Regions from separate parts of the Blastococcus saxobsidens DD2 genome, predicted to be linked through region 1. Evidence: riboswitches for the same ligand, from Rfam matches in the RefSeq annotation. Region 1 holds a riboswitch; each other region holds the start of a gene.
The links. A riboswitch is a leader RNA that binds a small molecule or an ion and turns the genes downstream of it on or off. The one in region 1 is predicted to bind cyclic di-AMP.
Positions count from the first base shown of each region.

Region 2: it holds a riboswitch for cyclic di-AMP, as region 1 does, so the genes downstream of both, BLASA_RS23415 (LysM peptidoglycan-binding domain-containing protein) here and BLASA_RS12990 (hypothetical protein) in region 1, are expected to answer to the same signal.
Region 3: it holds a riboswitch for cyclic di-AMP, as region 1 does, so the genes downstream of both, BLASA_RS13680 (lytic transglycosylase domain-containing protein) here and BLASA_RS12990 (hypothetical protein) in region 1, are expected to answer to the same signal.
Region 4: it holds a riboswitch for cyclic di-AMP, as region 1 does, so the genes downstream of both, BLASA_RS09530 (C40 family peptidase) here and BLASA_RS12990 (hypothetical protein) in region 1, are expected to answer to the same signal.

Region 1 covers NC_016943.1:2,746,053-2,748,243, forward strand. The annotation lists gene BLASA_RS12985 (serine/threonine-protein kinase) at 1-77, opposite strand, end outside; gene BLASA_RS12990 (hypothetical protein) at 214-1,128, opposite strand; cyclic di-AMP (ydaO/yuaA leader) riboswitch at 1,413-1,562, opposite strand; gene BLASA_RS12995 (bifunctional 3'-5' exonuclease/DNA polymerase) at 1,716-2,191, opposite strand, start outside.
Region 2 covers NC_016943.1:1,913,772-1,915,962, forward strand. The annotation lists gene BLASA_RS08980 (hypothetical protein) at 1-616, shown strand, start outside; cyclic di-AMP (ydaO/yuaA leader) riboswitch at 903-1,045, shown strand; gene BLASA_RS23415 (LysM peptidoglycan-binding domain-containing protein) at 1,109-1,969, shown strand; gene BLASA_RS08995 (class I SAM-dependent methyltransferase) at 2,100-2,191, opposite strand, start outside.
Region 3 covers NC_016943.1:2,880,821-2,883,011, reverse strand. The annotation lists gene BLASA_RS13685 (class I SAM-dependent methyltransferase) at 25-678, shown strand; cyclic di-AMP (ydaO/yuaA leader) riboswitch at 804-948, shown strand; gene BLASA_RS13680 (lytic transglycosylase domain-containing protein) at 1,139-2,041, shown strand.
Region 4 covers NC_016943.1:2,019,057-2,021,247, reverse strand. The annotation lists gene BLASA_RS09535 (M48 family metallopeptidase) at 1-25, opposite strand, end outside; gene BLASA_RS09530 (C40 family peptidase) at 125-1,081, opposite strand; cyclic di-AMP (ydaO/yuaA leader) riboswitch at 1,227-1,406, opposite strand; gene BLASA_RS09525 (hypothetical protein) at 1,592-1,909, opposite strand; gene BLASA_RS25920 (M15 family metallopeptidase) at 1,942-2,191, opposite strand, start outside.

The DNA.
Region 1 (2,191 bases):
ATGCCGCCGACGGCGATCAGTTCCTGGAGCTCGTAGCGGTCGTTCAGAAACCGGTGGCCCGTCTCGACGGTGCTCACTCCCGGTTCCTCCGTGCTCCCCGGCGCGGGGTCGTCCCCGCCCGTCGTCCGGTCGCTGTCCAGGACGAAGAGTGCCCGCCCGGCGCCGCGCCGAACCCTCGACGTGCTGCCGGGGCGATCCCCCGGCCGGCCGCGTTCAGCCGCGGTAGTTCACGTGCACGTGGTCGTAGTGGTTGGCGGTCGCGCTGCCTCGGTTCTCCATCGCCTGCCAGGAGCCGCCCGGGGAGGAGAGCATCCGCTGCTGCCAGATCAGGTAGTCCACGCCCAGCTCGGCCCAGTGCGCCCGGTGGTAGGCGACGATCGCGTCCCCGAGAGCGGCGTCGGACATGACCATGTAGTCCAGCGCCAGCCCGGAGGGGTGCCCGCCCGGGTCGGCCGCGCTGGCCCGGGTGCCGCCGAGGGTGATGCTCCCGGCGCCCGGCACATTGCTGACCACCGCGTCGGCGGCGCGCTGGACCTGCGGTCGGACGCTTCCGGCGTTGTTGGTGATGCGGGCGACCGCGGTGGCCGCGACCGAGGCGGCCGCCGTGACCGCCTCCTCCGCCTGCTGCCGGGGGGTGGGCGCGGCCGCCTGGGCCTCGGCAGCGGCCCGCTCCTCGGCAGCCCGAACCTCGGCCTCCGCGGCCGCCTGGGCCTCGGCAGCGGCGGCCGCCTGGGCCTCGGCAGCGGCACGGGCGGCCGCCTCGGCCTCCGCCTTCTGCTGGTCGAGCACGGCCTGGTCGGCGGCGGCCTGCGCCTGCTGCGCGGCGACCTGCTCCGCCTCCCGCGTGCTGCGGCTGGCCGCGAGGTCCTGCAGCGGCTCGAGGTCCTCGGTGACGTCGATGGGCGCGGACTGGGCGCTGAGCCCCAGTTCCTGGGCGACGCTGACCGACTGCGGCGTCCCGGGCTCGGCCTGCGCGGCGGGGTCCACGCCGACGAGCACGTTGACCATGACGGCACCGGCGGCGGCCATGCCCAGGTACAGCGCGGGGCGGCGGACGGTTGCCGGCGGACGGCGGTGGCCACGGGGGGCCGGGCGACGACGGCCGGTGGTGGTGGTGCGGGGATCCATGGGTACGGGGTGCTCCGGAGCGGGTGCGCGGCCGGCCCTCGGGGGGCGGCTGCGGCGGGGATGCGGGCAGCGAGAGGGGGGTCTCACCAGGCGGCGGGAGACCTGCTGGCGGCCACCAGGCAACGGCGTTCAGCCGGTCGAGCGAAGAGGGCTCGGGGTGGTGGGCCGGCAGGCGCGGGTCGCCGGGCGAGGTGCGGTCAGATCCGCGGACGCGCCCGGAGGCGGCGGCGTCGGGTCGAGCAGGGTCGTGCAGCAGGGCAAGGGCGCGCCATCCGGCGGCTCTCCGTTCTTCCGTCTGCCGCCTACCGGGTTAGCTGACGGATTCGGGCGGGAAGTGGCCCTACCCGCGCCGCGACGTGCGCGGCGCGCGATTCACCCCAGTGCTGCGGTGGGTCCCCGGCTCGCCCTGGCGGGCGACTCGGCGGCGCCCGTTCGGACTCCCCGGGTGGGGAGGTGCGACCGACCGGACGCCAGCCACCGTAGCCGCCGTTATGCAGTCGTGACAATTGCGCGCAACGATTCTCCGGGCGTGATGCGTGTCGCGCGGCCGGACCCGGGGCTCCGGAGGTGTAGGCGCCGACGTCGGTTCAGCCCGCGTCGGCCCACGACCGGACGACGGCGACGTCCAGCGGGAAGTCGACGGGGAAGGTGCCGAAGAGCAGCCGGCCCGCGGTCCCCGCCGCCGCCCGGACCTCCTCGACCACCGCCCCGGCGAGGTCCGCGGGGGCGTGCACCACCACCTCGTCGTGGAGGAAGAAGGCCAGGTGCGGCCGCTGGTGCAGCGGTCCCGTGCCCCCGAGCCGCCAGAGCCGGTTCCGCAGGTCGGCCAGCCAGCACAGGGCCCACTCGGCGCCGGTGCCCTGGACGACGAAGTTGCGGGTGAACCGGCCCCACGCACGGCGGGCGCGGTCCCGCTCGTCCCGCGGACCGGCGGACTCGGCCGGCTCGCCGAGCTCGGCCTCGCGCTGCGCCCACGCACCGGTGGGCAGCGGGGAGCCCCGGCCGAGCAGCGTGTGCACCACCTCCCCGCGCTCACCGGCCCGTGCCGCCTCCTCCACCAGGC
Region 2 (2,191 bases), 830 kb from region 1:
CGAGGGCGACCAGGCCACCGTCACCGTCGAGGCGAACGGCGTCCTCGCGGGCTCCCCGCACGCCCAGCACTTCCACATCGGTGCCGAGGGGGTCTGCCCGCCCGCATCCGCCGACTCGGACGGCGACGGCATCATCACCACCGCCGATGGTCAGCCGTTCTACGGGATGATCGGCTCCTCGCTGACCACCGAGGGCGACACCAGTGCCGACAGCGGCCTGGCCGTCGACCGCTTCCCGACCCCCGAGGATGACAGCTACACCTACGAGCGCACGTTCACGATCGACCAGGCCACGCAGGAGTCGTTCGCGGCCGGTACCGCGGTGCTGGTCGTGCACGGTATCGACGTGAACGGCAATGGCACGTACGACGCCGAGGCCGGTCAGAGCTCGCTCGACCCGTCGCTGCCGCTGGAGGCCACCGCCCCGGCCGCCTGTGGTGCCTTCACCGCCTCCCAGATGGGTCAGATGCCCACCGGTGGCGCCGAGACCGGCGCGGGCAGCACCGCCGGCATCGAGCACGAGGCCGCGATGGGTATCGGCGCGGTCGCCGTCGCCGGTGCGGCTGCCGCCGGTGCGGTTGCGTACCGCCGTCGCCAGGCCGCCGACCAGGCCTGATCGCACACCCGGTCCGCGCCGGGCGGGCATCGCCTGCCCGGCGCGGACCGGCCCCGGCTCGATCGACGGCCCGTGACCCCGGCCGCCGATCGGGCCTTCGGGTGTCAGCGCCCCCGCTCACGGGAAGCGGGGCGCTGCGCTCACGACCGGTCACGCGGCGTGCTTCTTCGCGGAGGGTCTCGGAAAAGGTCGGGTACGACCTACTGGTCTTCGGCCCCGTCTGCCTAGCCTTCGCACGTCCGCCGATCGGTGGACCCGGATGGCCGCCCGCCGAACCTGCCCACGGCCACCGGAGGCGTCGAGACGACGGGCAGGCGCGGGGGACCCACCGATCAGTGGCCCTCCGGGCCTCGGGGTGAAGCCGCAGCATGCGGCCGGGCAACTCTCGCCCGAACCCGACAGCTAACTCCGCAGGCGGCGAGAGGCTCACCACCCATGCTCAATCGCTACCGCACCCTGGGCCGACACCGTCGTCCCACCCGGAATCGCGCCGTGACGGCCGTGGCCTACCCGGCCGTGGTCCTCGCAGCAGCATCGGCCGTCACCCTGGGGTCCATCGCTCCGGCGGCGGCACACACCGGGGAGCACACGGTCCGTTCCGGCGACACCCTCAGCAAGCTCGCGGCCGGCCACGGCACCTCGTGGCGCAGCGTGTACGCCGACAACCGCGGCGCGATCGGCGCCAACCCGAACGCCCTGCGCGTCGGGCAGGTGCTCAGCATCGGCGGGTCCGGCGCGGCGCCGTCCGCCGCCAGGTCGGCACCGAGCGCCTCGGGCACGTACGTCGTCCGCTCCGGCGACACGCTGGCCAGGATCGCCGCCCGCCACGGCACCACCTGGCAGCAGCTGCACGCCCTCAACCGGCAGGTCATCGGGGGCAACCCGAACGTCCTGCGCGTCGGTCAGCGTCTCGTCCTCAGCGGTGCAGCAGCCCCGGCTGCCGCGCCGAGCGCGGCTCCTCCTCGTGCCACCCGATCGGGCCGGGCCGTCCCGGCCCCGGCTGCGTCGCCCGCACCGGCTGCGGCTTCGCGTTCCTACGGTGCCTGGGATTCGCACGTCCGACCGGCCGTCCAGGAGGTCGCCGAGCGGTTCGGCGTCTCGAGGATCCTCACGCGCCCCGGCCACACCCCGACCCAGGGCCGGGCGGCCGACTTCATGGTGTACACCGACCGCGCCAAGGGTGACGCCGTGGCCCAGTACGTGATCGACAACGCGGCCCGGCTCGGCGTCGAGTCCGTGATCTGGCGGCAGCGGATCGCCGGTCCGTGGACTGGTTGGACGTGGCAGGCCATGGCCGACCGTGGATCCCCGACGGCCAACCACATGGACCACCCGCACGTGGCGTTCCGGTAACCGACCACGGGGCCGCAGGGTTCCAGGACCGACGAGAAGCGCCCCTGCCCGGGATCGGGCGGGGGCGCTCCTCGTCGTACGGGCCGTATCCGCCGACTGGCGCATCCACGGTCGGACGTCGCCGCGGCGATCAGGCGGCGACCGCGGTGACGAACGTGCAGATCCCCTCGCCGGAGTCGGCCCGGTGGCGCACCCCGATCAGCCACAGCAGCGCGATCTCGA
Region 3 (2,191 bases), 130 kb from region 1:
GGCCAGGCACCGCAGACTGACCGGGTGCTGACCGTCCCGCCCGAGTTCGTCCGCGCCCACACCCGTCCGGTGCGGCCCGCGCTGGTGCCGGAGGTGGAACTGCTGGTCGCCGCCGACGTCGTCGCCCTGTGGGAGGCGATGGAGACCCAGCACGGCCGCACCTCCACCGATCCACCCTTCTGGGCCGCGGCGTGGCCGGGCGGCCAGGCGCTCGCGCGGTACGTCCTCGACCACCCCGAGCTCGTCGCCGGGCGCACGGTGCTCGACCTCGGTGCCGGGAGCGGGCTGGTCGCCGTCGCCGCCGCCCGGGCCGGCGCGGCCGCGGTGCTGGCCAGCGACGTCGATCCGTTCGCGCTGACCGCGGTCACCGTCAACGCCGAGCTGAACGGGACACCGGGCATCACCCCGGTGGGCGACGTGCTGGGCGACGAGCCGCCCGACGTGGGCGTGATCCTGGCCGGCGACGTCTGCTACGACCGGGAGATGACCGACCGGGTGCTGCCGTTCCTGGACGCCGCCCGCGCGGGCGGTGCCGAGGTGCTGATCGGCGACCCGGGGCGGATCTACCTGCCGGAGGACCGGCTGGCCGCGCTGGCGGTGTACGACGTCCCCGACACCGAGCCGTCGCCCACCCGGCCGGCGGCCGTGCGCCGAACGACGGTGTGGCGGCTGCCCTGAGCCCCCGGGTTCCGGAGGTTTTGTCACCGGGGGATTGTCACGGCCCGATAACGGTGGTTACCGTGGCTCCGCCCGGCCGGTCGTCCACTCCCCATCCGGGGAGGTCCGCCCGGGCGCCGCCGAGTCACCCGCAGTCATCGAGCCGCGGGCGAGCCGGGGACCCACCGCAGCACTGGGGTGAATCGCGCGCCGCGCACGTCGCGGCGCGGGTAGGGCCACTTCCCGCCCGAACCCGTCAGCTAACTCGGTAGGCGGCCATCGGAAGGAACGGAGCGCCGCCGCATGGCGAGCCCACGGGCCCACCTGGCACGGAACTGCAGCAGGTACGCGGTCTCGCGGGCGCCGTCCCCGCGCTGAGCCCGGGCCCCGCCCGCACCCGCTGCCACGACCATCCCGCAGCAGCCCGCCGCCGTGTCGGCCGGCCGCCTGCTGCGCCCCGCACCAGGAGCAGTCCCACCCCATGAAGCCTCGCGCCACCTCCATCGCCCGTGCCCTGCGCCCGACCGGCGGCCGCAGCCGCATCCCGGGACCGGCCGGCCGGGCGGGGCTCCTGCTGGCGGTCGCCGCGGCGGGCGGCCTCGTGGCCACCGTCGTCGTCGCCGACGAGCCGGCCGCGCACGCCAAGCCGCAGCTGGCGTCGGTGAGCGTCGCGGCGCAGCTGGGCATCACCACCGAGGCGCCCGCCGACGTCGCCGAGGTCGCCGACACCGCCGCCGACTCGCTCGAGCAGCTCGCCGCCAGCCGCAGCGAGCGCGCCGCCGAGCAGACCGCCGCCGCGGAGGCCCGAGCCGCTGCCGAGCAGGCCGAGCTCGACCGCCGGGCTGCCGAGGAGGCGGCGCGGATCGCGGCCGAGGAGGCCGCGCGCCAGGCCGCGGAGGAGGCGGCCCGCCAGGAGGCCGCGCGCCAGGCGGCCGAGGAGGCTGCCCGTCAGGAGACCGCACGCCAGGCCGAGGCCGCACGCCAGGCCGAGGCCGCGCGCCAGGCCGAGGCCGCACGCCAGGCCGAGGCCGCGGCGGCTCGTGCGAGCCGGGCCCCGGCCGCGCCGGCCGCACCCGCCCCCCAGGCCGCGCCGTCCGGCTCCTACCAGAACTACGCGATGCAGAAGCTCGGCGGCTCCGGCAGCGAGTTCGGCTGCCTGGAGAGGCTGTGGGGCAAGGAGAGCGGCTGGAACCCCAACGCGCAGAACCCGCGGAGCACCGCGTACGGCATCGCGCAGTTCCTCGACTCCACCTGGGCCGGCACCGGCATCGCCAAGACCTCCGACGGCTACCGGCAGATCGACGCCGGGCTGATCTACATCCAGAACCGGTACGGCTCCCCCTGCGGCGCGTGGGCTGCTTTCCAGTCCAAGGGCTGGTACTGATCGCAGCCCCCACCGAGATCACCGGTCGTGCAGAACTCGAACGCTGATCCACCGGATGCATCGGTGGGCCGATCGCATGCGGGCCTGTGGGACGACGGCCGGTGTCTCAGGCGGGGGACCCGGCCTCGGCATTCGCGGTGAGAACCGGGC
Region 4 (2,191 bases), 730 kb from region 1:
CCAGGGCGGCCCGGCGAGCGTTCACCCGGCCGATCCTAGGCGGCGTCGGACCGGGCGCCGGGACGACGAGGGCCGGTGACCTCCGGAGAGGGCGCCGGCGCTCGCTGCGATGCTCCCGCGACTGTCAGCCGACGATGCGGCGGGCGCTGTTGAAGCTGCCCATCGCTGTCACGCTCGCCACCTTGACCGGCTGGCCGGAGGTCGAGGCGTGCACCATCTGCCCGTTGCCGATGTACATGGCGACGTGGCTGACCGGGCTGTAGAAGAAGAGCAGGTCGCCCGGCTGCAGTTCACTACGGGAGACCGGAACACCCATCTGCGACTGCATCCGGCTGGAGTGCGGCAGCATCACCCCGGCCGCGGCGTAGGCGTAGGACGTCAGCCCGGAGCAGTCGAAGGCGTTCGGACCACCGGCGCCCCACACGTACGGGTCGCCGGCCTGCGCGAGAGCGGTGTCGACGGCCACCTGCGCCGCGGAGCTGGGGGCGGTCACGCCGCTGGGCGCCGGGAGGCTCTCACCTCCGTGCGCGCGGGCCACCTCCTCCTGCTGCTGGGCGGTGAGTGCGTCGTACTGCCGCTGGTAGTCGGCGATCCTGCGCTCGAGTTCCTGCCGCGTGACGGTGATCTCGTCCACGACGCCCTGCGCCGCGGCGGTGGCGGCGGCCGCCGCCTCCCGCGACTCGTCGGCCACCTCGGCCGCCTGCTCCACCTCGGTGAGCACCTCGTCGGTGTGCTCCGCGATCGCATCGAGGGTGCCCAGGGAGAAGATCAGCTCGTCGGTCGAGTCACTGGTCAGGAGGAGGTCGAGCGGGGACATGCCGCTGCCGGTGTAGGCACTGCGGGCCAGCTGGCGGATCTGCCCGTCGAGGGCCGCGAGCTGACCCTCCGCGGCGACGACGGCCGCGCCGGCGGTCGTCGCCGCGGCCTGGTGCCCGGCGAGGACGACCCGTGCATCGTTGAGCTGCTCGGAGACGACCTCGAGCTCGTGGCTGGCCTCGGCCACCCGGGCGGCCGCCTGGTCGGCGGTCCTGACCTCATCGGGGACGGCGGACGCCGTGGCCGGCAGCAGGGTCACGGTCACGGCAGCGACGGCGCTGACCAGGAGACCGGAGCGCAACGCCCCCGAGCGGGGACTCCGCGTGAAAGCCACCTCGCGTTCGGTGTGGCGCTGTTCGCGGACATGCCTCAGGGGTGCGTCTGGGGTCGCCACGTGCGGCGGCTCTCCGTTTCTTCCTCAGCTACCGCCGACCGAGTTAGCTGACGGGTTCGGGCTGGGAAGACTGGCCCTATCCCCCACGCACCGGCGAGCCGGCCGCGGGAGAACTCACCCCAGAACTGCGGTGGGTCCCCGGTACACCCCGGGCGCCGGGACTGCACGCCGCGCGGTGATTAGGCGGTGTTCGGTCGAGGCCACCCCTCGACGGGTGACGACCACCCGGCCGAACGGCGACGACCCTAACGACCTTGATGTGCCTGTGACAAACGGGAACGGTGAGAACGGGTGGGACGGCATCCCGCCCCGTACGGCGCGCCTACCTCGGGATACACCCGGACGGGTGTATCTGCGGCCGCTCCGACGGGCACGGGACGATCAGCCCGTGCGCCGTCCGGATCCCTCGCCGCCGTGGCCGTCGGCGCCGTCGCGGTGACGCAGCGGGGGCACCAGGCCCCCCTCGGCCAGCGCGCGGACAGCCCGGCGCTCCACGTCGTCGAACTCCACCACCACGCCGGGCGGCGGGAGCACGACGTCCTCGGCGGTGACCGGTGCAGGACCACCGGTGCGCCCGGTCATCGGCACCACGACCGGATCGACCCCCTGCCATCCCGGCGGGGCCCCGAGCAGGACGGTGACCACGCAGTCGGCGCAGCCGGTCCCCCGGGCGGTGCAGGTGTCGCAGTCGATGAGCATCGCTTCTTCTCCTCCGTGAGTCGTTCCGCACGCTAGGAGGAGGCACCGACAATTCCGCCGCGGCCGCCGGCACCCGGGCCGCTCTCAGCTGCCCGCGTACTCCCAGTGCCAGGGCTCCTCGCGGCCGGTGCCGGGATCAGCCCACGTGGGGTGCAGGAATCTGAACCGGCGTTCGCCACCATCCAGGCGTACTGGGGGGTGCCGAACGCCTGGATGCCGCCGCAGAGATCCACCGCCAGCCCCCAGCCGTGGTTGCTCGTTCCGGGCACCGCCGCGAGCGCC